Pseudophaeobacter arcticus DSM 23566: one gene and its partner. The protein of the gene in region 2 interacts with the protein of the main gene of each other region in a pairwise test. Links are inferred from orthologs where the notes say so. Each region holds a gene or a part of one and is shown on either strand. Other genes may lie near its edges. The genes, in order: ARCT_RS0112450 and ndk.

Region 1 (11,541 bases), 270 kb from region 2 along the record:
CCTGAATTTCTTGCCGCAGTGCAGCGTCATCGCTAACAGCAATATGTTGTCCCGACAGGTTCTCCAGCTTTTTTGTGTCAAATCGGGCCGGGCTTTTGCCAATGGCCGCAAGCCCGAACCACTCCTGTGCCTGGGCATCAGTGAAAAATTCGTCATCACCATGGCTCCAGCCCAGGCGGGCCAGATAGTTCCGCATCCCCGCAGCGCTGTAGCCCATGGCCTGATATTCCTGGGCGCCAAGCGCGCCATGGCGTTTGGAGAGCTTTTTGCCATCCGCCCCGTGGATCAGTGGAATATGGGCCCAGACCGGAATATCCCAGCCCATCGCATCATAGATCACCATCTGGCGGGCTGCATTGTTCAAATGATCGTCGCCCCGGATCACATGGGTCACGCCCATATCGTGATCATCAACCACCACCGCCAGCATGTAGACCGGCGTGCCGTCTGAGCGCAGCAGAATCATGTCATCCAGCTGGTTGTTCTGAATCGTGACATCGCCCTGCACCTGATCCTGGATCACCGTGACCCCCTCCTGCGGGGCCTTGATGCGGATCACATAGGGGGCATCCGGGTGGCTCTCGGCGTTGGCGTCCCGCCAGGGGGAGCGATAGAGCGTTGATTTTCCCTCAGTTTTTGCGGCATCCCGAAAAGCTGCAATTTCGTCCTGGGTGGCGAAACATTTATAGGCCTTACCCTCGGCCAGCAGCTGTTCTGCGACCTCGGCATGGCGTTTAGCGCCTTCAAACTGGCTGACAATTTCGCCGTCATGATCCAGACCCAGCCAGTTCATGCCTTGCAAGATAGCGGCCGTTGCCTCGGGCGTGGAGCGCGCACGATCGGTGTCTTCGATACGCAAAAGAAACTTGCCACCGCGGCCGCGCGCAAAAAGCCAGTTAAACAGGGCGGTACGGGCGCCACCAATGTGCAAATAGCCTGTAGGAGAGGGGGCGAAGCGTGTGACGACGGGTTTGGACATGAGGTGATCTGCCTTTGGAAACCAAAAATGAGCCGGATTTTCTGCCTGTGTACCGAGGCGCGGAAGCCGGAGCAACCTTGCAGATCTTGTTGCGCATTGATCAGGCCCTGTTGGCGCAGCGTGGATCGTTGATGCCTTGGATCCCGGTTTGTCTCGGGCTTGGCATCGGGTGGTTCTTTCTGCTGCGCAGCGACCCGGGTATTTTTGCTTTGTGTCTGCTGGCTTTGACCCTGCTCGTGGCACTGCCTCTGACCCGTTGCCGGGATGCCCGGGCGATTGTTGCCTGGGCGATCCTCCTCATTGGCCTGGGCTTTTCTGCGGCCCAGTTACGGACCTCTCTCGTGCAGGCGCCGGTGCTGTCGTTTCGCTACTATGGCCCGGTCGAGGGGCGGGTCATCGCCATGGATCGCGCCAGTAGTGGCGCCGTTAGAGTGACCCTGGATCATGTGCGGCTGGCGCGTGTGGCACCTGGGAAGCGTCCCGCACGGGTGCGGTTGACGCTGGCCGCTGGCAGCAACAGCCCGGCGGTGGGGGCAACCGTGGCCACCACTGCCCATTTGATGCCTCCCCAGGGCCCAAGCGAGCCGGGAGGGTTTGATTTTCGCCGATATGCCTGGTTCAACAAAATTGGTGCCAATGGCTATACCCGTGTGCCGGTTGTGGTTCTGCAGCCTGCGCAATCCGGGCTGTATCTGCACAGGTTCCGCTATCGCCTGTCCCAGGCAGTGCAACGCCGTTTGGGGCCCAAAACCGGTGGATTCGCCGCTGCAATCATCGCAGGAGACAGAAGCGGGGTCGCCCCGGAAGATCTGCAGGCGTTGCGGGCAAGCAACCTGGCCCATCTGCTGGCGATCTCTGGGCTTCACATGGGGTTGTTGACCGGGTTTGTGTTTACAGTGCTGCGGTTTTCGCTCTGCTTGATCCCGTCAATTGCCCTGCGGTTGAACATCAAAAAGATCTCTGCAGGGGCGGCGCTTGCGGTGGGGGCCATCTACCTCGGGATCTCTGGTGCAAGCATATCCACGGAACGGGCCTTTATTATGGTTCTGGTCCTGTTCATGGCGGTTTTACTGGACCGGCGCGCCCTATCCTTAAGAGCCGTTTCCGTGGCGGCGACACTTGTATTGTTGCGCAGGCCGGATACACTGATGAGCCCCGGCTTTCAGATGAGCTTTGCCGCAACCACCGCTTTGGTCGCGGTGTTTGGCTGGATCAGAACCCAGCAGTTGGCAGTGGGTCCGGCCTGGCTACGGCCGGTCCTGACGGTGATTGTTTCCTCGGCAGTGGCCGGAGCCGCAACCGCGCCCTTTGGTGCTGCCCACTTTCATGTCCTGTCCCATTACGGGCTTATTGGCAATGTGCTGGCGGTTCCCATCATGGGATTGGTTGTTGTTCCTGCTGCGGTATTATCCCTCTGTCTGGCGCCTTTTGGTGCCGAACAGATCGGAGTTTTCTTTCTGCAGATTGGTCTTGAATGGATATTGGGGGTTGCGGCCTGGGTCGCGGCCTTTCCACATGCGCAGAGTGGGGTGGTGATGCCCGGCCATTGGGTGCTGCCACTTTTCACCCTGGGGGCGCTGGTTGTGCTGCTCTGGCAGGGGCGGCTGCGATGGGCTGGGCTGGGCTTGATTGGATTTTCCATCGCAGTTTGGGGGCAGGCGAATAGGCCAATTCTACTTGTTTCGGCCAATGGGGCGCTGGTCGGGGTGTTGACCCCGCAGGGCAGAGCTTTGTCCCGAGCAAACAGTCAGGGGTACACGGCCAAAAGCTGGTTGGCGGCGGATGGCACGCTGGTGTCACATAGTGAGGCTGCGCAGCGGTGGACGGCCCTCAGCCAAGACAGGGATATCTGGGTGTTTGGACGCCGGATTGTGCATATTACCGGCAAGCGGCAGGCTGGTGAATTTGTAAACTGCCACGCGGCAGATTTGGTCATTGCCAACACGGCCCTTGCGCCAGAAGGCAGCTGCCAGGTTCTGGGGCCGGATCACCTGCGGCGCAGTGGCAGCATCAAAATGGCTCGAGATGGCACATTGGTCACCGCAAATGAACTGGCCGGAAACCGCCCCTGGTCGCGCCCCTGACCTGTCCCGACTCCAGGTGGTGGCAGTGGCTTGCCAGCCCGTAAGCCCAAAGGTCAGTAGCTGCGGATCAAGCCAACCAGCCGCCCCTGAACCTTAACCTGATCTTCTGCAAAGATACGGGTTTCATAGGCGGGGTTTTCGGCCTCAAGCGCAATGGCACCATTGCGGCGGAACAGCCGCTTCAGCGTCGCCTCTTCGTCGGCAATTAGGGCAACAACGATATCCCCATCATCCGCAGTGTCGGCTTCGCGGATCACCACGATGTCGCCATCGTTGATCCCTGCATTGATCATCGAGTCGCCGCGGACCTCCAATGCGTAGTGTTTGCCATTGGTAGACAACATGGTTTGAGGGATTGCGATCTGATGGGTGATCTCGTTGATCGCCTCGATTGGCACCCCTGCAGCAATGCGGCCCATGACCGGAATTTGTAGTGAGGCAATAACAGAATCCGAAGAAGTGGTAGACGGGGCGGCGTCACGGGTGCTTCTGTGCGTTTCCAAGTCGATTGCAGTCCCGGTTGCGCGCGTCCCAGTTTCGCGCGTCCCGGTGGCGCTATCGTCCCTGGAGAGGCCTGCGGCGCCCCCGATGTTTTCTGGCAGGCGCAAAATTTCGATCGCCCGCGCGCGGTGGGCAAGACGCCGGATAAATCCACGTTCTTCTAGCGCAGTGATGAGCCGGTGAATCCCCGATTTGGAGCGCAGATCAAGGGCAACCTTCATTTCATCAAAACTGGGAGGAACACCGTCCTTTTGCAGGCGCCGATGTATGAAGTTCAATAAATCCAACTGCTTCTTGGTTAGCATTTCTGTCCCTCCAAATACATCTGTTGCGCTTTGTTCTATTCATGTTCCCGTTTTGTGTCAACAACACAAGAACACCGCAGCCTCTTTTGTGAGGTTTTCACTGTTGGAGGATTCCGGAGTTTCCCACTTGGGCAGGTTCAGATCGGCAGGTATTGCAGGGTCTCGCCGGGGCGTTGCGCTGGCGCATTGGGCGGCAAGATAAGCAAGGCATTGGCATCGGCCAGAACGGTCAGCAACGAGCTGTCTTGTGCGGGCGAAACGGTGACCTTACCTGCAGCAACCGTCGCACGCATATAGTGTTCCCGCGGCCCGTTCGCCGCCAGTTCATGGGTTAGGGTTGCGGTTTGCAGCGGTTCGACCCCTGGCTGCAATCCCAACATGCTTTGGATCATAGGTCGCAAGAAGATATGCCCGCAAACCATTGCAGAAACAGGGTTTCCCGGCAGGCCGACCATGGCGGTCTTGCCCATGCGCCCGGCCATCAGCGGCTTTCCGGGGCGCATGGCAACCTTGTAAAAACTGCGCTCCATTCCCAGATCAGCCGAGACCTTGGCGACCAGATCATGATCCCCAACCGAAGCACCGCCAATGGTGACAACCAGATCGACGTCACGCGCCAGAGAGAAGGCCATTTTCAGCGAGGGCTCATTGTCTTTGGCAATGGGCAAAATCCGCACCTCTGCGCCAAACTCTTCCAGCATCGCCTTGAGACCAAAGGTATTTGAGGCGATGATTTGATCCGGACCGGGGGTGCCACCAGGCATCACCAATTCGTCGCCGGTTGAGATCAAGGCGACCACAGGGCGGCGGAAAACAGGAACCACGGGGATATTCATCGCCGCCAAAAGCGCCACATCAGAGGCCCGCAGGAGACGCGGCGCATTGACGGTTTGGCCGATGCTGAAGTCACCGCCACGGGGGCGGATATTGTCCGAGTCGCCGGGGTGATTGAGGATGGTGATCAGATCCTTCTTGCGGCCAACATCCTCTTGAATAACCACAAAATCGGCGCCGTCCGGAACTGGCGCGCCGGTGAAAATCCGCACCGCCTGACCGGCCTTTAGGGTGCCATCAAAACGATGCCCTGCGGCGGCCTCACCGATGACCTGAAACATGGCATGCAGTTCAACTTCGTGCCGTTTTAGCGCGTAGCCATCCATCGCCGAGGCGGAAAAGGGCGGCTGGTCCCGCGTGGCGCTGACCGGCTGAGCCAAGACCCGGCCATTGGCCTGGGCTAGGGGGACCTGCTCAACTTCGGTCACGGAGCTGAGCTGAAAAAGAGCCGCGCGGGCCTCGGAAACTGAAATCATCTACGCCTCGTATCGCCCTGATTTTCCGCCATCTTTTAGCACCACCCTGGTGCCGCCAATCTGCATTCCCTTATCCACGGCTTTGGCCATGTCATAGACGGTGAGACAGGCCACTGACACCGCCGTCAGGGCCTCCATCTCTACACCGGTTTGGCCGGTGGTCTTGACGGTGGCCTGCACCCGGACGCCGGGCAGATCGGGATCCAGCGACAGATCAACGGCGACCTTGGTAATGGCAAGCGGGTGGCACAGCGGGATCAGGTCGGGCGTCTTTTTCGCCCCCATAATACCTGCCAGCCGCGCCACGCTGAGCACATCGCCTTTTTTGGCCTTGCCTTGGGAAATGATTTCAAAGGTTTGTGGGGCCATGGTGATGTGACCCTCGGCAACGGCCACACGCGCGGTGACCTCTTTGTCGGAGACATCAACCATATGGGCGTCGCCCTTGGTGTCAAAATGGGTCAGAGCCATGTTCAGAGTGCCCCGGGGATCAGCGGGTCCGCCAGCAGGCTGCGGGTCGCTTGCGCCACATCTTCTTGTCGCATCAGGGATTCCCCGATCAAAAAGGCCCGGGCGCCATAGCGGGCCATATCCGCCAGGTCCTGCGGAGTGGACAGGCCGCTTTCGCAGACGATGCTGCGCCCGGCAGGCACCAGTCGCGACAGATAACGGGTGGTGTCCAATGTTGTTTCAAAGGTTTTCAGATTGCGGTTGTTGATCCCCATCAGGGGGGATTTCAGCAGGCTGGCGCGCTCCAGCTCGGCCTCGTCATGGACCTCCAGCAGCACATCCATTCCCCAACCCACGGCGCAGTCTTCCAGCTCGGCGGCCTGTGCATCGCTCACCGAAGCGAGAATGATCAGGATACAATCGGCGCCCAGGGCGCGGGCCTCGGCAACCTGATAGGTATCATACATGAAATCTTTGCGCAGGGCGGGCAGGGAGCAGGCCTCTCTGGCCTCCACCAGGAAGGATTTGGCGCCCTGAAAGCTCGGCGTATCGGTCAGAACCGAAAGGCAGGCAGCGCCGCCCTGTTCATAGGCCTGTGCCAGCGCGGCAGGGTTGAAATCTTCTCGGATCAGGCCCTTGGAGGGGCTGGCTTTTTTGATTTCCGCAATCAGCCCATAGCCGTCGCGGGCGGCGCTGGAAAGCGCCGAGGCAAAGCCCCTGGGGGCAGAGGCGTCGCGGGCTTCTGCTTCGACCTCGGACAATGGCTTGGCGATTTTGTCAGCGGCTATTTCTTCCAGCTTATAGGCCTTGATCTTGTCCAGAACATTTTCAGCCATGCTCCTGCCTCCTGTTTGTCATTGCTTGCCCTCAGATTGACCAGTCGATTGGCACGGAACCACGCGCGGCAAGCCAGCTGTTGATCTCCGAAAACACCCCTGAGCCAAAGAAGCCGCGGTGGGCAGAGAGCGGAGAAGGATGGGCGCTCTTCAGGATTAGGTGATCGCCCGGATGGATATGTTTTTCAAGTCTCTGCGCCTGTTTTCCCCAGAATACATAGGCGGTTGGCTTTTGGGAGGTCTTGGCGAGCACCTGTTCCACAAGCGGCGCCCAGCCCAGATCCCTGTGCCCATTGGCTTCGCCTGCGGGTACGGAAAGCGCGGTGTTGAGCATCAGAATGCCCTGTTGCGCCCAGTTTTGCAAATCACCTGTGGCGGGGTGACGGCCAATGTCTTCCTGTAGTTCTTTGTAAATATTGGAAAGAGACCGAGGCAGGGGCCTTACGTCCGGCGCGACTGAAAAGGCCAGCCCATTGGCATGCCCCGGCGTGGGATAGGGATCCTGACCAAGAATGACCACGCGGGTTTGCGCCAGCGGTGTCAGCTCAAAAGCCGCAAACCGAAGTGGCTCGGGTGGCAGAATACTCCGGGTGTCTGCATCCAGGCGCGCTTTGATGCCTGGCCAGTTCTCGGAGAAAAACGCCAGGTCACTCCAGTCGCCCAGACGGTCTGCCAGGCGGTCTGTCAGACGGTCTGCCGGGCTGTTCGCCAGGTTTTGTTCTGGGCGGGCGTTGTGGCTGTCTCCTAGCGGGGCCAAGCCATCAGTCTGGGTCATACGGCAGCAGCCGTGGTGATCTTTGCCAGCGCGTCCAGTTTTCCCTTGGCTGCCCCGGAGTCTATGCTTTCTTTTGCCATTTCAACACCTTCTGGCAGGGAATTGGCAGCGTTGGCAACCACCAGAGCGGCGGCGGCATTCAGCAGAACAGCATCGCGGTACGCGCCCTGATCGCCGTTCAAAAGCGCCCGGAACGCCACGGCGTTATCCTCGGGGCTGCCGCCGACGATGGCCTCAAAGGGATGCACCGGCAGACCGGCCTGTTCCGGGTGGAGCTCAAAATCACGGATCGAACCATCTTCCTCCAGCGCTGAAACCCAGCTCACCCCCGTGATGGTCAACTCATCCGTCCCGTCCGAGCCATGCACCAGCCAGGCGCGCTCAGACCCGAGCTGGCCCAGGGTTTCCGCCATTGGACGGATCAAGTCGCGGCTAAAGGCACCAGTGAGCTGCCGGGTGACACCTGCGGGATTTGTCAATGGACCCAGGATGTTAAAGATCGTTCTTGTACCCAGTTCCTGACGCGTCGGCATTACATGGGCAACCGCCGGGTGATGCATCGGCGCCATCATGAAGGCGATACCGCAGCTGGCCAGCGCCGCTTCGACCACCTTTGGTGGTACCATGACATTGATGCCCATCTGCGCCTGCACATCCGCGGTGCCCGAGCGCGACGACAGGTTGCGGTTGCCGTGTTTGGCGACCACGACCCCGGCGCCTGCGGTCACAAAGGCGGTGGCGGTAGAGATATTCAGGGTATGTTTGCCATCACCGCCGGTGCCGACGATATCCATGGCCCCCGCAGGTGCTTTGACTGGGTTGCATTTGGACCGCATGACCGAGGCCGCTGCGGCGTATTCGTCAACGGTTTCGCCGCGTGTTCGCAGCGCCATCAGGATGCCGCCAATCTGGCTGGGGGTGGCTTCGCCTTCAAACAGCAGGGTAAAGGCCTGGATGGCCTCATCACGGCTGAGCGGGCGGTCGGCGGCGGCACCAATCAGCGGTTTGATCAGATCGCTCATGCCGACACCTTCATGTCATCAAGAAAGTTCTTGAGCAGGGCATGGCCGTGCTCGGATGCAATGGATTCGGGATGAAACTGAACCCCGTGCATCGGCAACCCCTTGTGTTGCAACCCCATGATGGTGCCATCTTCCAGTTCGGCCGTGATTTCCAGACATTCGGGCAGGGTTTCGCGGTCCACCACCAGCGAATGATAGCGGGTTGCCTCAAACGGGCTGGGCAGCCCGGCAAAAAGCCCGGTGTTGTTGTGGTGAACCTTGCCCATCTTTCCATGCACGATCTCGTGGCAGCGTACCACATTGCCGCCAAAGGCCTCGCCGATGGTCTGATGCCCCAGGCAGACCCCAAGCAGCGGCGTTCTGGTTTCTGCAGCGGCCAGGGTCAGCGCCAGGCAAATCCCGGCTTGTGCCGGCGCCTTGGGACCAGGCGAAAGCAGGATGCCCTTTGGCTTCAACGCCATGGCTTCCTGCACGGTAAGAGCATCGTTGCGATGGACTTCCATCTCAGCGCCGAGCTCGCCCAGATAGTGCACAAGGTTGTAGGTGAAGGAGTCGTAGTTGTCGATTAGCAGCAGCATCTTGGTGGGCTCTTTTATGGGTGGCGGGCGAGGGGGGCGCCGCAGTATAGTGGTTTTGGTATACTTGTTCAGGCTTGTGCGGCAGCGTCAAGAGCAGGACGTTCAATTGGCGCATGCCCTGACCTGACTAGGGACCAAACAGGCAGAAATTGGGGTGCAGATGCGCCGTTTCTGTCTGCGGCGTTGAGGTAAAACCAGCCCGGTGACAGGGTGGAAACAGGTGATTGAGAGGCAAGACTGCGATGAAAGGGTTTCTCGGAGGCGTGAGTGTCGGTGCGTTGGTGGCCGTAGCGGGGGCAGCAATGTGGTCGTTATCGTCCCCCTTGCCGAGCCGGGTGCAGGTTGATGCAACAATGCCGGATCAGTCCAACCAGCCTGAAACATCAGCGATACAGGCGCCTGAAGCCAATGAGCGCCGCGATGCCGATCTTGTGGATGCAGCCCCCAGCACTCCGACAAGCTCCGGCAATGAGGATACCAGTCCCATTGCCGTTCTCGACACCGATCCAGGTTCCAGGCCCGTGGTGGCCACCGCAGAGGGGGCCAGCCCAGGCGATATGACCCAGGGGGCAGGGGTTGAGAGCCTGCCACAGCTGCCAAGCACCGTTTCTGCTGAGACAGAGAGTGGCGCGGCCCCAAATGCACCCGGCCAGGAAGAGCAGCCAGTGGTCTCCACCGAGACTGCGGCTGTGCCAGCCCCGCAGGTCATGGCAGAATCGAATCCCGAAGAAACCACGCCCCTTTCCGACCAAGCTGTGTCATCAGAGCGGGCCGGGGGCGCGACTGATGCAACTGGTGTTGTCAGCTCCGGAACTAAAATATCGGATGCCGTCAGCATAGGGGCCGACAGCTCCAATGCTGAAACCACCGATACCGAGAGGGCGGAAACGGCCAACGCGGATGGCCCGCCCCCAAGCCCCGAGATCTCCACGCCTGTTGTGACATCGCCTGTTGTGCCGGTCCTGACCGGGCCCGAAATCGGCGCTGCGCCGGTTGCCACGGCACTGCCCAGCATATCAGTCACGCCTGGGGCAAGGCCTCAGCCCGGCGGCCTCGGCGCGCAAGCCGAGGCGGATCCGGCTGAGCAGGAGGCCGCAGGTGCTGCGCCTGGGGAGACTGAAACGCAGGCCCAGTCTGATCAACAGTCTGATGAACAGGCCGATCAACAGCAGCTGGCCTCTGACGAGAGCGAAGCGACCGGTGCGCGACTGGGCACCCGCGTGGTCCCGCTGACCGAACGCAGCAGCACACCGACTTTGATTGGTGACGATGCGGCAGCGCCCTCAGATGCGGCGGTTGCCGATGGTATTCCCTTTGAGACCAACGCCGAGGCTTTTGCCGCGCTGAATAACCACCCCTTGATGTCCATCGTGTTGATAGATGATGAGGGGGCCATTGGCGTCGAAGCTTTGGAAGGTTTCCCCTATCCGCTGACCTTTGCAATCTCTCCACAGGATCCAAAAGCCGCAGAAAAAATGCAGGCGCGCCGCGCCGCTGGGTTTGAAGTGCTGATCCTCGCGGATCTTCCGCGTGAGGCCACACCGCAGGACGCTGAAACCACAATGGGGGTCTGGATGCAGCAATTGCCGCAGGCGGTTGGGATCCTGGAAGGCGTTGACACCGGGTTTCAGGGAAACCGGCCGCTGGCAGATCAGATGGTGGCAGTGATGAAGGCCACGGGCTATGGCATGGTGACCCAGAATAGCGGGCTGAACACGGTGCAAAAACTGGCCCTGCGCGATGGTATGCCATCCGGAGTGGTGTTTCGCGATTTTGACGGGGCCGGACAAAACCCCCGCGCCATTCGCCGGTTCCTGGACCAAGCGGCTTTTCGGGCCCGTCAGGAAGGTGCTGTGATCATGCTGGGCCGGTTGCGGCCAGACACTATCTCGGCGCTGTTGCTTTGGGGATTGCAGGATCGCGCAAGTCAGGTTGGTCTGGCCCCCATTTCAGCCGGGCTCAAGGCGATGCTTCCTGCGGCGGAATGATGCGGACCTGATCAGAAGCCTGAATCTCCGTGATGCGGCCCCTCCCAAGATGAGGCCCGTCCCAAGATGAGGCCCGTCCCAACATGAGGCCTGTCCCAACATGAGGCCCGGACAGAGCCGCAAAATATGAGAAAATATAAAAAAAGGGCCTCCCTGTGGAGGCCCTTTTGTCGTGTCAGTGCTAAAACGCGCGCCTGTCGCGATCAGCTGTTACCACTGCCGACAAAGCGCGCTGCATCGGCTGCCGCACGACGGATGGCGTTGGATTTATGCACGGTCTCCATATATTCGGCCTCAGGGTCGCTGTCATAGACAACGCCACCACCGGCCTGCACATAGAGGGTCTGATCCTTGACGATGGCGGTGCGCAGGGCGATGCACATATCCATATCCCCCCCAGCTGAAAAATAGCCAACACCGCCGCCATAGACGCCACGTTTTTCGGGTTCCAACTCGTCGATGATCTCCATCGCCCGCACTTTTGGTGCGCCGGACACGGTTCCCGCAGGCATGCCGGCAAAAAACGCATCCAGCGCGTCTTTGTCTTCGTGCAGCTCGCCCACCACATTGGAGACGATATGCATTACATGGCTGTAGCGTTCGATGATGAACTGCTCGGTGGGCTTGACGGTGCCAATCTTGGCCACCCGGCCAGTGTCATTGCGCCCCAGGTCCAGCAGCATCAGGTGCTCTGCCAGCTCCTTTTTGTCGGC
Region 2 (11,498 bases):
GGTTGATCGGCCATCGCAAAAGCCGCGAAGCCGAAATCCTGGCCTGTCTCGCACAGGCCCCGGCCACCCCAACCGAGCTGGCGCGGGCGATCTACCAAGAAACCCCCGCTGCTCTGTTGCCAGCGGCTGAACGCAATGTGTTTGCCCATCTTGTCGATCTGGCAGGCAGGTCCAAAGTTGAACCCTGCGGCGCCTTTACAGAAACCGGCAGCTTTCAAATTCTGCCTTGAGTTTTTTTCAAGAAATCGAATTTCCCCTCTGGACCTCCCCCAGAGGCCCCGCTATATCGCACGGACCGTTCCGGCGTAGCTCAGCGGTAGAGCAGTTGACTGTTAATCAATTGGTCGTAGGTTCGATCCCTACCGCCGGAGCCAAAAATTTCAAGGACTTAGCGCTCATCCGCTAAGTCCTTTTTCTTTCTGAGCACAGAAAATGCACCGCTTTCCCGAGAGAACGATGCCCTTTTTCTTTTTCCCGTGTTTTCCGACACTTGCGGACGGCACTTCCCAGGGGAAAGTGGATGCGCAGGAGAAACACAATGCAGAAATCACCCGCAAGAGAATGGAAATAGCCCGGTCGATCAACTCATATGACTGATTGCAGACGTACCCAACACAGGGTTTGACGACCTGTTTGGCGCAACGGTTGTGATCGTGGCATATGTTCTGGTGTTTGAGCCGTTTGGTTATCGTACCCCGGAAGACGAAGGACTCCTTGCTGCCAAGATTGTCCTTTTCCCTACGGCGGTCCTTTGGGCTGGTGTCTGGGTGGTCGCAAGGTTCATTGTCGGCAAGTGACGGTCTGACAGCAGGGATTGCTGCCGCCCCTTCACGGGGAATCTGGGCGGCGCTGATACAGGCTTTTGGCATATCATCGAAGCCACCGGGGCGTCGGAGACAGACAATGGCACCGCCAGGTCTTTACCCTTTATGTTTGTGCCGTTTTTCAGACCTCTTGCACAAAGCCACTCAAACCTGCTCAGAATGGGCAAGATGCGCTTGCAGGCCTGTTTTTGTTCCGGCCCAGATGTCCTGCAGCCTGGTAAGCGGAGGTTTTTGGTCCGTCTCCTGTATCTCAATTTTACGCAGGGCGCTGCGCAGATCGACCAGCCCCAAAACCGCCGCAGATCCGGCCAGGCGATGGGCCTCCTTGCGGTGCTCATCACGCAGCTGAGACGCGCCATCCAGTGCGCCCAGGAAGCTTTCGAGTTCGGCGATAAAGCTCTTCAAAAATCCGGTTGCGCGCTCTGCCCCCAGAGCCTCAAAGAACTGCGCGATATCGGATTGCTCCGGTGGCTGGTGTTCGGCAGCTTTGGCCGGCATTGCATGCCGCGCGACCAGGGTTGAGAGATCGCTATTGCTGACCGGTTTTGTCGCCACCTCGGCAAAGCCGGCCTCCAGGATCCGCGCATGGTCTTTGGGGGCGGTATGGGCCGTGAGGGCAACGATATCCACGTCATCCGCCAGGTGTTCCGCCCGTATCCGCCGGATCGCTTCGATGCCGTCCACCTCGGGCATGCTGATATCCATCAGGATAAGGTCAAATCCCTGCTGCCTGCATGTCTCGACCCCAGCAGCGCCGCCGGAGGCCACCGTGACCTGATGCCCCAGTTTTTGAAGCATTTTCTGGAAAAGCTCTCGGTTGATATCATTGTCTTCCACCACCAGAATTTTGGCAGAATGTTCCTGCGCCTGTTCTGTGGCTGGAGTGGCGGCAGGAAGCGACTGCGTTGTCGGCAACGGCAGGATAAGAGAAAACAGGCTGCCTTCGCCCAATTCACTTTCACAGGTGATGGTCCCGCCCATGGCCTCGACGATGCGGCGGGTGATTGCCAGCCCCAGGCCGGTGCCTTCGCTGCCGCGCTGATAGCTGGAATCCAGGGTGATAAAGTCCTCAAAAATCCGGCTCAGGTTGTTCTTGGCAATGCCCTCCCCGGTATCAGAGACGTGAAATTCGATCTGGCCTGCGGTGGTATTGAGCTGAACATCAACCATCACGGCGCCATCACGGGTGAATTTAATCGCATTCCCGATCAGATTGAGCAGAGCCTGTTGCAGCGCCCGTGGCCGCCCCGTGACCATTTCCGCACCATCTTTGATACTATAGTTCAGGGTCAGCTCGTTGCCATTCGATCGCGCAGGTGCCTTCTGGCTTTCCACCAGACCTTCCATCAATTCTCGCAGGTTGAAGGGGCATTCGACCTCGGTTTCGATACCGGCTTCCAGGCTCGACAGTTGCAACACATCATTGACGTGATGCAGCAGCAACTCGCCGGACACCAACATCGCATTCAGGTAGCGGCTTTGCTCCGTATCTGGCCCCGTCTGTTTCAGCAGTTCAATGGAACTCAGAATCCCGGTCAGAGGCGTCCGCATTTCATGGCTCATGACCGTCAGCAGATTGGCCTTGGCGCGCTCTCCGGCCAGGGCATCATCACGGGCTCGGCGCAGCTCTTCCTCAACTGCGATGCGGTCGGAAATGTCGCGAATATAGCCAACATAGGCCTGGTCGGTTTCACTGCGACTGACGGAAAGCGACATCTCCATGGGGAAGATCTCGCCTGACTTTCTCTGTGCCTGCAGTTGCACCCGCCCCCGGCCTGCCAGGCGAGGATTGAAGTTTTTTTTCAGCCGTTCCATTCCCGCGAGATGGACCTGACGCAAATGTGGAGGAATGATCAATTCATCCATTTTTGCCCCCATGACCTCCTCGCGCCGGTAGCCAAAAATTGCCTCGGCTGCTCCGTTAAAAGCAAGGATACGGCCCTCTTGATCGATCATCAAAATAGCATCGAGCGAAGAGGAAATCATCGCCTCCATACGAGAAGAGGCCTTGCTGCGCTCTTCGGCCAATCTGCGGCCCCGACGATACATCCATCCCGACAGCAAGGCGGTGATCGCCAGAGCCACAATCAGGGCAAAAAGCACAACCGCCAAGCGCCACATGATCGCAAACAGCTGCAAACGCTTGCCTTCGGTGTCTTCGACCTGAATGACCACACCATAAAGCGCCAATTCCCGCACATCGTCGCCATTATGCAGCAGGTGCATAGCGATCAGATGGCGGTTCTTCATCAGCTGCTCATCGGGGACATCAATCAAGGCAGTAAGGGACGTCAGACGGTCCTGCAGCCGACCAAGCAATTCCCCACCCTCTGGAGAACTGCGCAGATCAGCAAAAAGCGGGCCTTCAACAAAAGTAACTATGCGACTGTAGTAGACGTCAAATTGGCGCCGCAAAGCAGCGACTCCCCCCGGCTCTTCCGCCGAGGTAAGAGCCGCCTCCAGTTTAAGGTGGTCAACTTCGGCCTGCGACAGCACCCACTGCATATTGTCAGTTGCAGCGGTTGAGAGCCCCTCCAGGCGCTGCAAGACCTCATGCCCAAGACGCATCGACTGCAGGGTAAGCATCGGCAGCACCATCAGGGCCAACAGGAGCAGAATCTTTGTAAAGCGCGGCCAGTTTCCGGAACCAAGACGGTCCCAAGAGAACCATCCAGCCGCCTTCCTGGGGAAGGCGGCCTTGGGACCTGCTTTCTTTTGATTTTGGATCTGCCCTGCTGTCTGTGTCATTCAGGTTTTTGCCTCAGTGTCAAATGGTCCAGTTGCCAGATACTGCGGGAATAGACCGCCTCGGTGCGGTAGGAGGGGTTGTTGTCATAGGGGTAAACCAGCCACAGAGGACCCTTGCCCCGCAGAGACATCGTTTTGCCATTGCGCAGATAGGCAATAAGTGGCCCCCCGGCGACAGCATCAGAAAGCGGCACCTCGACCATATAGTCATTGACCGCGCGCGCCTCGATGATGACACCCGGTGTCTCTGCCGTCAGATCAAATTGCGCGAGCAGATCTGCCAGGGGCACCCCGGTGAAGCTTTGTGGGCCCGTGGTCCAGATCGTAGCGGTCTCAAAGCTTTCCGCTGTAAAGGCCTGCAGGTCCTGCAGTGTCAGCTGCTCTTCCCGCGCCCCCTCGCCCTCCAACGTGACCGTAAGCAAAACGTCAGCCGCACCTTCGGTTGCCGTTCCAGCCTGGGCCATATCGGCGCCAAACAGGCTTACAAGTGCTGCAACACTCCCAACAAAAGCTAGGGACAGCAGTCTCTTACCGCGTATCATCATCTATCTCTCCAATACGGTACAAAATGCGTTCAGGGATTCCCCAACAGTCAGCACTTTCTGTGCTTTTTACGCTATCTGCGATTGAGCAAAGCCTAACATATCTCCGCCTTGGGACTATCTACGCCTGAGGATAGTTTCCTATCCTTCCGTATAGTTACGCTATCCGGGTGCTTGTCATCCCTGCCATTTGCAGCCCCAATCAAGGCAACATGGGGACAAAAACGCGGCCTGGCGGAGGCCCTTTCTTATGTTCAAAATAACCGCTGGGTCCCCTTTGCGTTAGAACCTGCGCGTTGAAACAGGCTTTCCGGGGGCCGCAGTCCCAGTGCGGCAACCAGTGCAGCAATCCGGGTGCACCTGAAAACCTTCTCTCCAATTGATCCAAAATCTTGATGGATTTGAAACACTTCTGATTGTAAACTTACCCAAGATCAACTCGAACTCAGTTAAGGTTTTCATGCGTATTTTGCTAGCAGACGATCATGACATGGTCCGTGAAACCATCTCTGCCTACCTCGAAAGCAAGGGGGATGCAGCGGTGTTTTTGGCAACAGACCTGGCCGGGGCACTGGACCAAATTCACCGCGACGGCCCTTTTGATCTTGTGTTGTTGGACTACCAAATGCCCGGAATGCACGGGCTGGCCGGGCTGAGCGAAGCGATTGCTGCCAATGGCGGCAAAGGCGTTGCCATTCTTTCTGGCAATGCCCCGCTTCAAACCGCGCAAGAAGCGCTCAAACTGGGGGCTATTGGCTTTATTCCCAAAACCATGGGCGCCCAATCGCTGCTTAATGCGGTACGGTTCATGTCCGCCGGGGAAATCTATGTCCCGGTAGACCTGATGCGCGCAGAATCTGCAGCCCCTGCGCATCCCCTGGCTGAAAAACTCAGCCCGCGTGAAAATGAAGTCCTGTCCTGGCTTTGCAAGGGCCAATCCAACAAAGAAATCGCCCGCGAACTTGATCTGCAGGAAGTCACCATCAAGCTGCATGTACGGACGCTGTGCCGCAAGCTGGAAGCAAAAAACCGCACCCAGGCTGCCATGATCGCAAAAGAAGCCGGGCTCTATTGATCCCTTTTCCAAGGCCCGCGCAGGCCTGATACTTACAGGCTGTCACCGCTTGTTCGCAGGTTCTCTGCCGCGCCCCTAGACCGCGACCTTAGCTGGCAAAGCCGCGTAGCCGCGAAAACGAATGCGCCCGCCATCCCGCCGCCCCGGCAGGATCTCATAGTTGGGGAAGCGCGCCAAAAACCGCTCCAGCGCAATTTTCCCCTCCAGCCGCGCCAGGGTCAGCCCCACACAAACATGAGGCCCGCCAGCAAAGGCGAGATGTCGGTTTGGTTTGCGCCCAATGTCAAATATGTGCGGATCTGCAAAGACCTCTGGATCGCGGTTGGCCGCACCAATCAACAGATGCAAATTGCTGCCACGTGGAATGACAACCCCACCAATTTCAACCATGGCAGTGGTTTCGCGATTGCCCAGCTGGTTTGGCGAGCGAAAGCGCAGCACCTCCTCCACCGCCGTCTTGATCAGATCCGGCTGCGCCAAAAGCCGGGCGCGTTGCTCGGGATAATCATGCAGCAGCGCCAACCCGTTGCCGATCAAATTTGTGGTGGTCTCATGCCCCGCATTCAAAATGAAAATGCAGTTCTGGATGAGCTCAATCTCGCTCAATCTGTCATCCTCGGCGGCGCTATTGTCATCGCCAATGAGCCGGGTCAGGACATCTGTTTCAGGATCCCCCGGTGCCGCTCTGCGACGGGCAATGAGGTCCTGCAGATAGGCCTTGAATTCCTCAACCGCCCGATGCCCCAAGGCCAGCTCTTCCTCTGTCAACGAGGGCTCTAAAGCCCCCAGAATTGCCAGCGACCACTCCCGCAAGGGCTCACGTTCTTCGAGCGGGACATCCAGCAGGTTGCCGATGACCTGAATTGGAATACTGGAGGCAAAATCCGCGATCAGATCCACCGAAGAGCGGTTCTCCAACCCGTCGAGAAGATGATCAACGGTGGCGATCAGCCCAGGTTCCATCCGGGCAATCGCCCGCGGTGTCAGCGCCGAACTCATGATCCGCCGGACCCGCGTATGCAGCGGCGGATCCGAGAACACCAGCGAGGTGGTGTGATGTTCAAACAGCGGCGAGTCGAGGCCAAATTTGGGTGAAAAAACCGCCCGTTTGTCTGAAGAGTACAACGAAGTGTCCCGGTAGATACGGTCCAGATCCGCGTAGCGACTGACCAGGAAAGACCCATCTGGCTGCGCCAAGACAGGCGCCTGGGACAGCAGCGCATCATAAAAAGGAAAAGGGTCCTCAACAAAACCGGTGGGCGGATTGGTCAAATCAAAGTTATCAATATCCGCCATCGGCGATGCAGAGTGGTCTGGCAAAGTTTATACTCCTGATCTTTGATCTCAGGATCAGATGAAAACAACATCCTGTCAACAACATGCGACTGATCCCCAGCCCTGCGTGTCGTTGCAAAAGGACGGATGACAAGGGCAAAAATTCCGCCTATGTTCTCCAAATGTCCACAGCCATTTCCACCATTCGAAACCTCGGCCCGGCCTATGAGGAATCCTGCAAACGGGCAGGCATTCACAGCGCCGAAGAGCTGCACAGCCTAGGCGCTGATGTGGCCTATGGGCGCCTGCTGGCCAGCGGCAGCAAGCCACATTTTATCGCCTATTACGTCCTGGTCATGGCGCTGCAGGGGCGCCCCTGGAACGATTGCAAAGGGGCGGAAAAACAGGCCCTGCGCAAACGCTTTGATGCCATCAAGACCCGGAGCTTTGACAAGGAGCTTTCCGAATTTGAGAGGATCCTCGACCAGATTGGCGTTATTGACAGATCGGCGCGCCGCTAGCTACCCCAACCGTCCCCCTGCAGCCCCATAGAAAAGGGCCGCTGCAGATTTCTCCGCAGCGGCCCCGATCTAAACTTCAGATAAAAGCGGTGGCTTAGCCGACCAGCTCAAGACCGGAGAAGAAGTAAGCGATTTCAACAGCTGCTGTTTCAGGCGCGTCGGAACCGTGAACCGAGTTTTCACCAACCGATTCAGCAAACTCAGCGCGGATGGTGCCGGGCGCGGCGTCGGCTGGGTTGGTTGCGCCCATGATTTCGCGGTTTTTCGCGATGGCGTTTTCGCCTTCCAGAACCTGGCAGACGATTGGCTCGGAGGACATGAATTCGCACAGCTCATCGTAGAAGGGACGCTCAGCGTGCACTTCATAGAACTTGCCAGCCTGGGCTTTGGTCAGGTGAATGCGCTTTTGTGCGACGATGCGCAGGCCAGCTTCTTCGAATTTGGCGTTGATCGCACCGGTCAGGTTGCGACGAGTGGCATCGGGTTTGATGATCGAGAAAGTGCGTTGCAGAGCCATCGGGCGTTCTCCATTTGAAAGATTGGCTGCAGAAATTTGCGCCGTATTATCGCGCGCCGCCTAACACGCCAGCGGGCCTATGGGAAGGGGTGAGTTGCGCCAGGCAAAAATGCAAGGCCATTTTATGTGGCTCCCCTTTATGTGGCCTCCTCCAGCGGATCATGAATATCGAGCCAGCGCACATAGATCGCCGAAGCCAAAGCGCAGAGGCTCGATAGCAAGATGATCGACAGCACCATAAATGGCGCATTCTCTGCCGTGACCAAAACGCCGGTCACAGTGGTCATCACCGCGCCCAGGGCAACCACGATGGCCCCCGACAGCCCAGATGCACTGCCCGCAAGGTGCGGCCGCACCGACATCAGCCCCGCACTGGCATTGGCCACTGTCAGCCCGTTGCCAAATCCCACCAAAATGGCAGCACCAAAAAACACCGGGATCGCCCCCTGCCCCGCCAGAAACAGCGCCAAGCCGATCATTGGCCCGATAACGGCGGCAAAACGCCCCGCCAGGATCAAAGAGATCAGCGGCACCCGGTTGGCCAATCTGCCGGTGACAAAATTGCCAACCATGAAGCCACCCGTGATAATGCCGATGCCCAGCCCCAACTGTGCCGGGTTGAGATCAAACCAGGCCGCTGCCACCAGGGGTGCGCCGGTGATAAAAGCGTAAAAACCGCCAATGGAGAAAGCCAGACAGAAGCTGTAGCCCCAAAAGCGGCGCGAGGCCAAAAGCTCTGGGTAGCTGCGCATCTGTGCCCCAAAGGTGGCAGATTGTTGATGATTGGTCTCGCCCCAGTTGCTCCAGCTGAGAGCAAACACAGCAAACCCCAGAATGGCATAGAGCACAAAGCTGGAGCGCCAGCCAAAAAGCATATCCAGCCCCCCACCAAGCAACGGCCCCAACATCGGCGCCAGCGCCATGGCCATGGTGACATAGCCCAGCTTGCTGGCGGCCTCGGTTGCAGAATGCATATCGCGAATGGTGGCCCGTGACAGAACCTGGCCCGCAACAACCGTGCCCTGGATCATGCGAAAGCCGAGGAAAACCCAGACCGATTGCGCCAACACGCAGCCGATTGATGCCAGCGCAAAAATCAGCATCGAGCCCAGTAAAATGGGACGTCGCCCAAAGCGATCAGACAGCGGCCCCATGAGCAGCTGCAACACGGCTGAGATGCCCAGATAGCCAGCCAGGGCCAGGTTCACCACCCCGTAGCTGCTGTCAAAATCCTCAGCGATCCGCGCCAGAGAGGGCAGAAACATGTTCAGTGACAAAACCGCCAGGGCGGTGGCAAAAATCAATGTTATGAGATGGGGAGCTTTCTCTGCGGCCCGCATAAAATCACCTGAATACTGTAGCTTAGACTGAGAAATAGCCAAATACGGCCTCTGCGCAAATGGTCTGCATCCAAACTTCCAGCATTCCTTGGTAAAAGACCAGATACAAAGCGCACGTGCCCACCGCCTTAATCTGGCGCCGAATATTGCGACGCGGGGCGTTTGGAGGGCTGATCTGCGGCAGGTTTCAGACAGCCCCCTCACAGAGGTGCAGCTCAGCGCGGATACGCATTGACAAGGCGCGGTGACTGCGACAGTGGATGAGCCATGCTACGTATTCGCGATATCACCTATTCGGTTGAAGGCCGCCCTCTGTTCGAAGAGGCCAGTGCCACCATTCCCAACGGCCACAAAGTGGGTCTTGTGGGGCGCAACGGCACCGGCAAAACAACCTTGTTTCGCCTTATTCGCGGCGAGCTGGCGCTTGAGACAGGGTCGATCACCCTGCCGTCCAAGGCCCAGATCGGCGGCATCGCGCAAGAGGCGCCCTCGTCCAATGTGTCGCTGATCGACACCGTGCTGGCTGCCGCCACCGAACGGGCCGCCTTGATGGCCGAGGCCGAGACCGCAACAGATCCGACCCGCATTGCCGAGGTGCAGACCCGGCTGGCCGATATCGACGCCTGGTCCGCCGAAGCGCGCGCCGCCTCGATCCTCAAAGGTCTGGGTTTCGACGAAGAGGCACAACAGCGGCCCTGCTCTGACTTTTCAGGTGGCTGGCGGATGCGGGTTGCCCTGGCGGCGGTGCTGTTTTCCGAACCCGACCTGTTGCTGCTGGACGAACCGACCAACTATCTTGATCTGGAAGGCGCGCTTTGGCTTGAGGCCTATCTGGTCAAATATCCGCACACCGTGATCATCATCAGCCACGACCGTGAACTGCTGAACCGGTCGGTGGGCGGCATCCTGCATCTGGAAGACCGCAAGGTGACCTATTATGGCGGCAACTACGATCAGTTTGCCCGCCAGCGCGCCGCCAATCGCGCCAACCAGGCCGCCCAGGCGAAGAAACAAGACGCCCGGCGCGCCCATCTGCAGAGCTTTGTCGATCGCTTCAAGGCCAAGGCCAGCAAGGCCAAACAGGCGCAGAGCCGGGTGAAAATGCTGGAAAAGATGGAAACCATCCGCGCGCCCGAAGATGCAGCACGCACAGTTTTCACCTTTCCCACGCCGGAAGAGCTGTCGCCGCCCATTATCGCAACCGAGGGCGTCAAGGTTGGCTATGACGGCAAGGTGATCCTGAGCAATCTGGATCTGCGTATCGATCAGGACGACCGCATTGCCCTGCTAGGCAAAAACGGCGAGGGCAAATCCACCCTGTCCAAAATGCTCTCGGCGCGGCTTGCGCCTATGGGCGGCAAGATGACCCAGTCGAGCAAGCTGCGGATCGGCTTTTTTGCCCAGCACCAGGTGGATGAGCTTTATATTGACGAAACCCCGCTGCAGCACCTGATGCGCGAGCGCGCCAGTGAGGGCCAGCCGCGGCTGCGGGCGCGTCTGGCCGGGTTTGGCCTGGGCGCCGATCAGGCGGATACCGCCGTGGGCCGCCTGTCGGGGGGGCAAAAGGCACGTCTGTCCTTGCTCTTGGCCACATTGGATGCCCCGCATCTGTTGATCCTCGATGAGCCGACCAACCACTTGGATATCGAAAGCCGCGAGGCCCTGGTTGAAGCGCTGACTGCCTATACCGGCGCGGTGATCCTGGTCAGCCACGATATGCACCTGCTCAGCCTGGTGGCAGACCGTCTCTGGCTGGTCTCCAAGGGCACGGTAACCCCCTATGAGGGCGATCTGGCCTCTTATCGGGCGTTGTTACTGGAAAAAGACAAGCCCGCGCCAAAGGACAAGCCTGCCAAGAAAGAAAAGGCCAAGCCAGCACGCCCCTCGCGGGATGCCATCCTGGCCCTGCGCAAGGAAGCGCGCAAATCCGAAGAGCGTGTCACCAAACTGACCCAGATGAAAGACAAGCTGGATGTCAAACTGGCGGATCCGGAGCTTTACGAACCTGAGAAAAAAGACGAGGCTCGGGTTTGGCAGGGCAAACATGCCGAGGTCATCACCGCATTGGAGCGGGCTGAGCTGTTGTGGATGCGCGCCTTGGAAAAATTGGAAAAAGCTGAGGCTCTATGATCGACACTGCCTTTCTGATCACCTCTTTTGTGACCCTCTTTGTGATCATTGATCCCATTGGGCTCACCCCGATCTTTTTGGCACTGACCCAGGGGGCAACCCCGCACGAACGGCGCTCGATTGCGCTGCGCGCCGCACTTACCGCCATGTTTTTGCTGGCACTCTTTACCGCCTTTGGCGAGGCAGTTTTGGGCTTTGCCGGTATCTCCATGGCCGCATTCCGTGTGGCGGGCGGAGTGTTGCTGTTCCTCACCGCGTTGGACATGTTGTTTGAGCGGCGCACCAAGCGACGGGAAAATCAGGGTGAAGAGGCCACCCCGGCTCAGGACCCGTCGATTTTTCCAATGTCGATCCCGCTGATTGCCGGGCCTGGATCCATTGCAACGGTGATCCTGCTGGCTGGGCAAAAACCTGGGCTGGAGGGTTTTGCCCTGGTGATGTCTGTGGTCTTTGCGGTGCTGACTGTGATGTTGACCATGTTCCTCGCCTCAGGCCTGTTTGAACGCGCCCTTGGCAAGACCGGCAT

The links.
Region 1: the proteins of ndk (region 2) and ARCT_RS0112450 interact in binary tests that used the Escherichia coli proteins (3 or more experiments, as listed by UniProt). The link is inferred for Pseudophaeobacter arcticus DSM 23566 from one-to-one orthologs.

What each region holds. Positions count from the first base shown.
Region 1 is NZ_KI421507.1:1,749,679-1,761,219, reverse strand. Bases 5,326-8,321 are described here. They hold ARCT_RS0112450 (uracil-DNA glycosylase), read right to left. Parts: upstream 7,154-8,321; coding sequence 6,497-7,153; downstream 5,326-6,496. Other genes in these bases: ARCT_RS0112440 (anthranilate synthase component II), read right to left, coding at 8,259-8,321; trpD (anthranilate phosphoribosyltransferase), read right to left, coding at 7,237-8,262; trpC (indole-3-glycerol phosphate synthase TrpC), read right to left, coding at 5,653-6,465; moaC (cyclic pyranopterin monophosphate synthase MoaC), read right to left, coding at 5,326-5,650. Also shown: gltX (glutamate--tRNA ligase), read right to left, coding at 1-979; ARCT_RS0112475 (ComEC/Rec2 family competence protein), read left to right, coding at 1,057-3,063; transcriptional repressor LexA, read right to left, coding at 3,117-3,869; ARCT_RS0112465 (molybdopterin molybdotransferase MoeA), read right to left, coding at 4,007-5,179; more of moaC, read right to left, coding at 5,180-5,325; more of ARCT_RS0112440, read right to left, coding at 8,322-8,840; ARCT_RS0112435 (divergent polysaccharide deacetylase family protein), read left to right, coding at 9,083-10,828; trpE (anthranilate synthase component I), read right to left, coding at 11,032-11,541. UniProt on the Escherichia coli protein: Excises uracil residues from the DNA which can arise as a result of misincorporation of dUMP residues by DNA polymerase or due to deamination of cytosine.
Region 2 is NZ_KI421507.1:2,018,476-2,029,973, forward strand. What follows is about bases 5,792-8,744. They hold ndk (nucleoside-diphosphate kinase), read right to left. Parts: upstream 7,503-8,744; coding sequence 7,080-7,502; downstream 5,792-7,079. Other genes in these bases: ARCT_RS0113745 (cytochrome P450), read right to left, coding at 5,792-6,485; ARCT_RS0113750 (TfoX/Sxy family protein), read left to right, coding at 6,647-6,985; ARCT_RS0113760 (Bcr/CflA family efflux MFS transporter), read right to left, coding at 7,640-8,744. Also shown: ARCT_RS0113710 (MBL fold metallo-hydrolase), read left to right, coding at 1-230; ARCT_RS0113730 (hybrid sensor histidine kinase/response regulator), read right to left, coding at 969-3,572; ARCT_RS0113735 (molybdopterin-dependent oxidoreductase), read right to left, coding at 3,569-4,117; ARCT_RS0113740 (response regulator transcription factor), read left to right, coding at 4,575-5,189; more of ARCT_RS0113745, read right to left, coding at 5,265-5,791; more of ARCT_RS0113760, read right to left, coding at 8,745-8,842; ARCT_RS0113765 (ABC-F family ATP-binding cassette domain-containing protein), read left to right, coding at 9,110-10,972; ARCT_RS0113770 (MarC family protein), read left to right, coding at 10,969-11,498. UniProt on the Escherichia coli protein: Major role in the synthesis of nucleoside triphosphates other than ATP. The ATP gamma phosphate is transferred to the NDP beta phosphate via a ping-pong mechanism, using a phosphorylated active-site intermediate.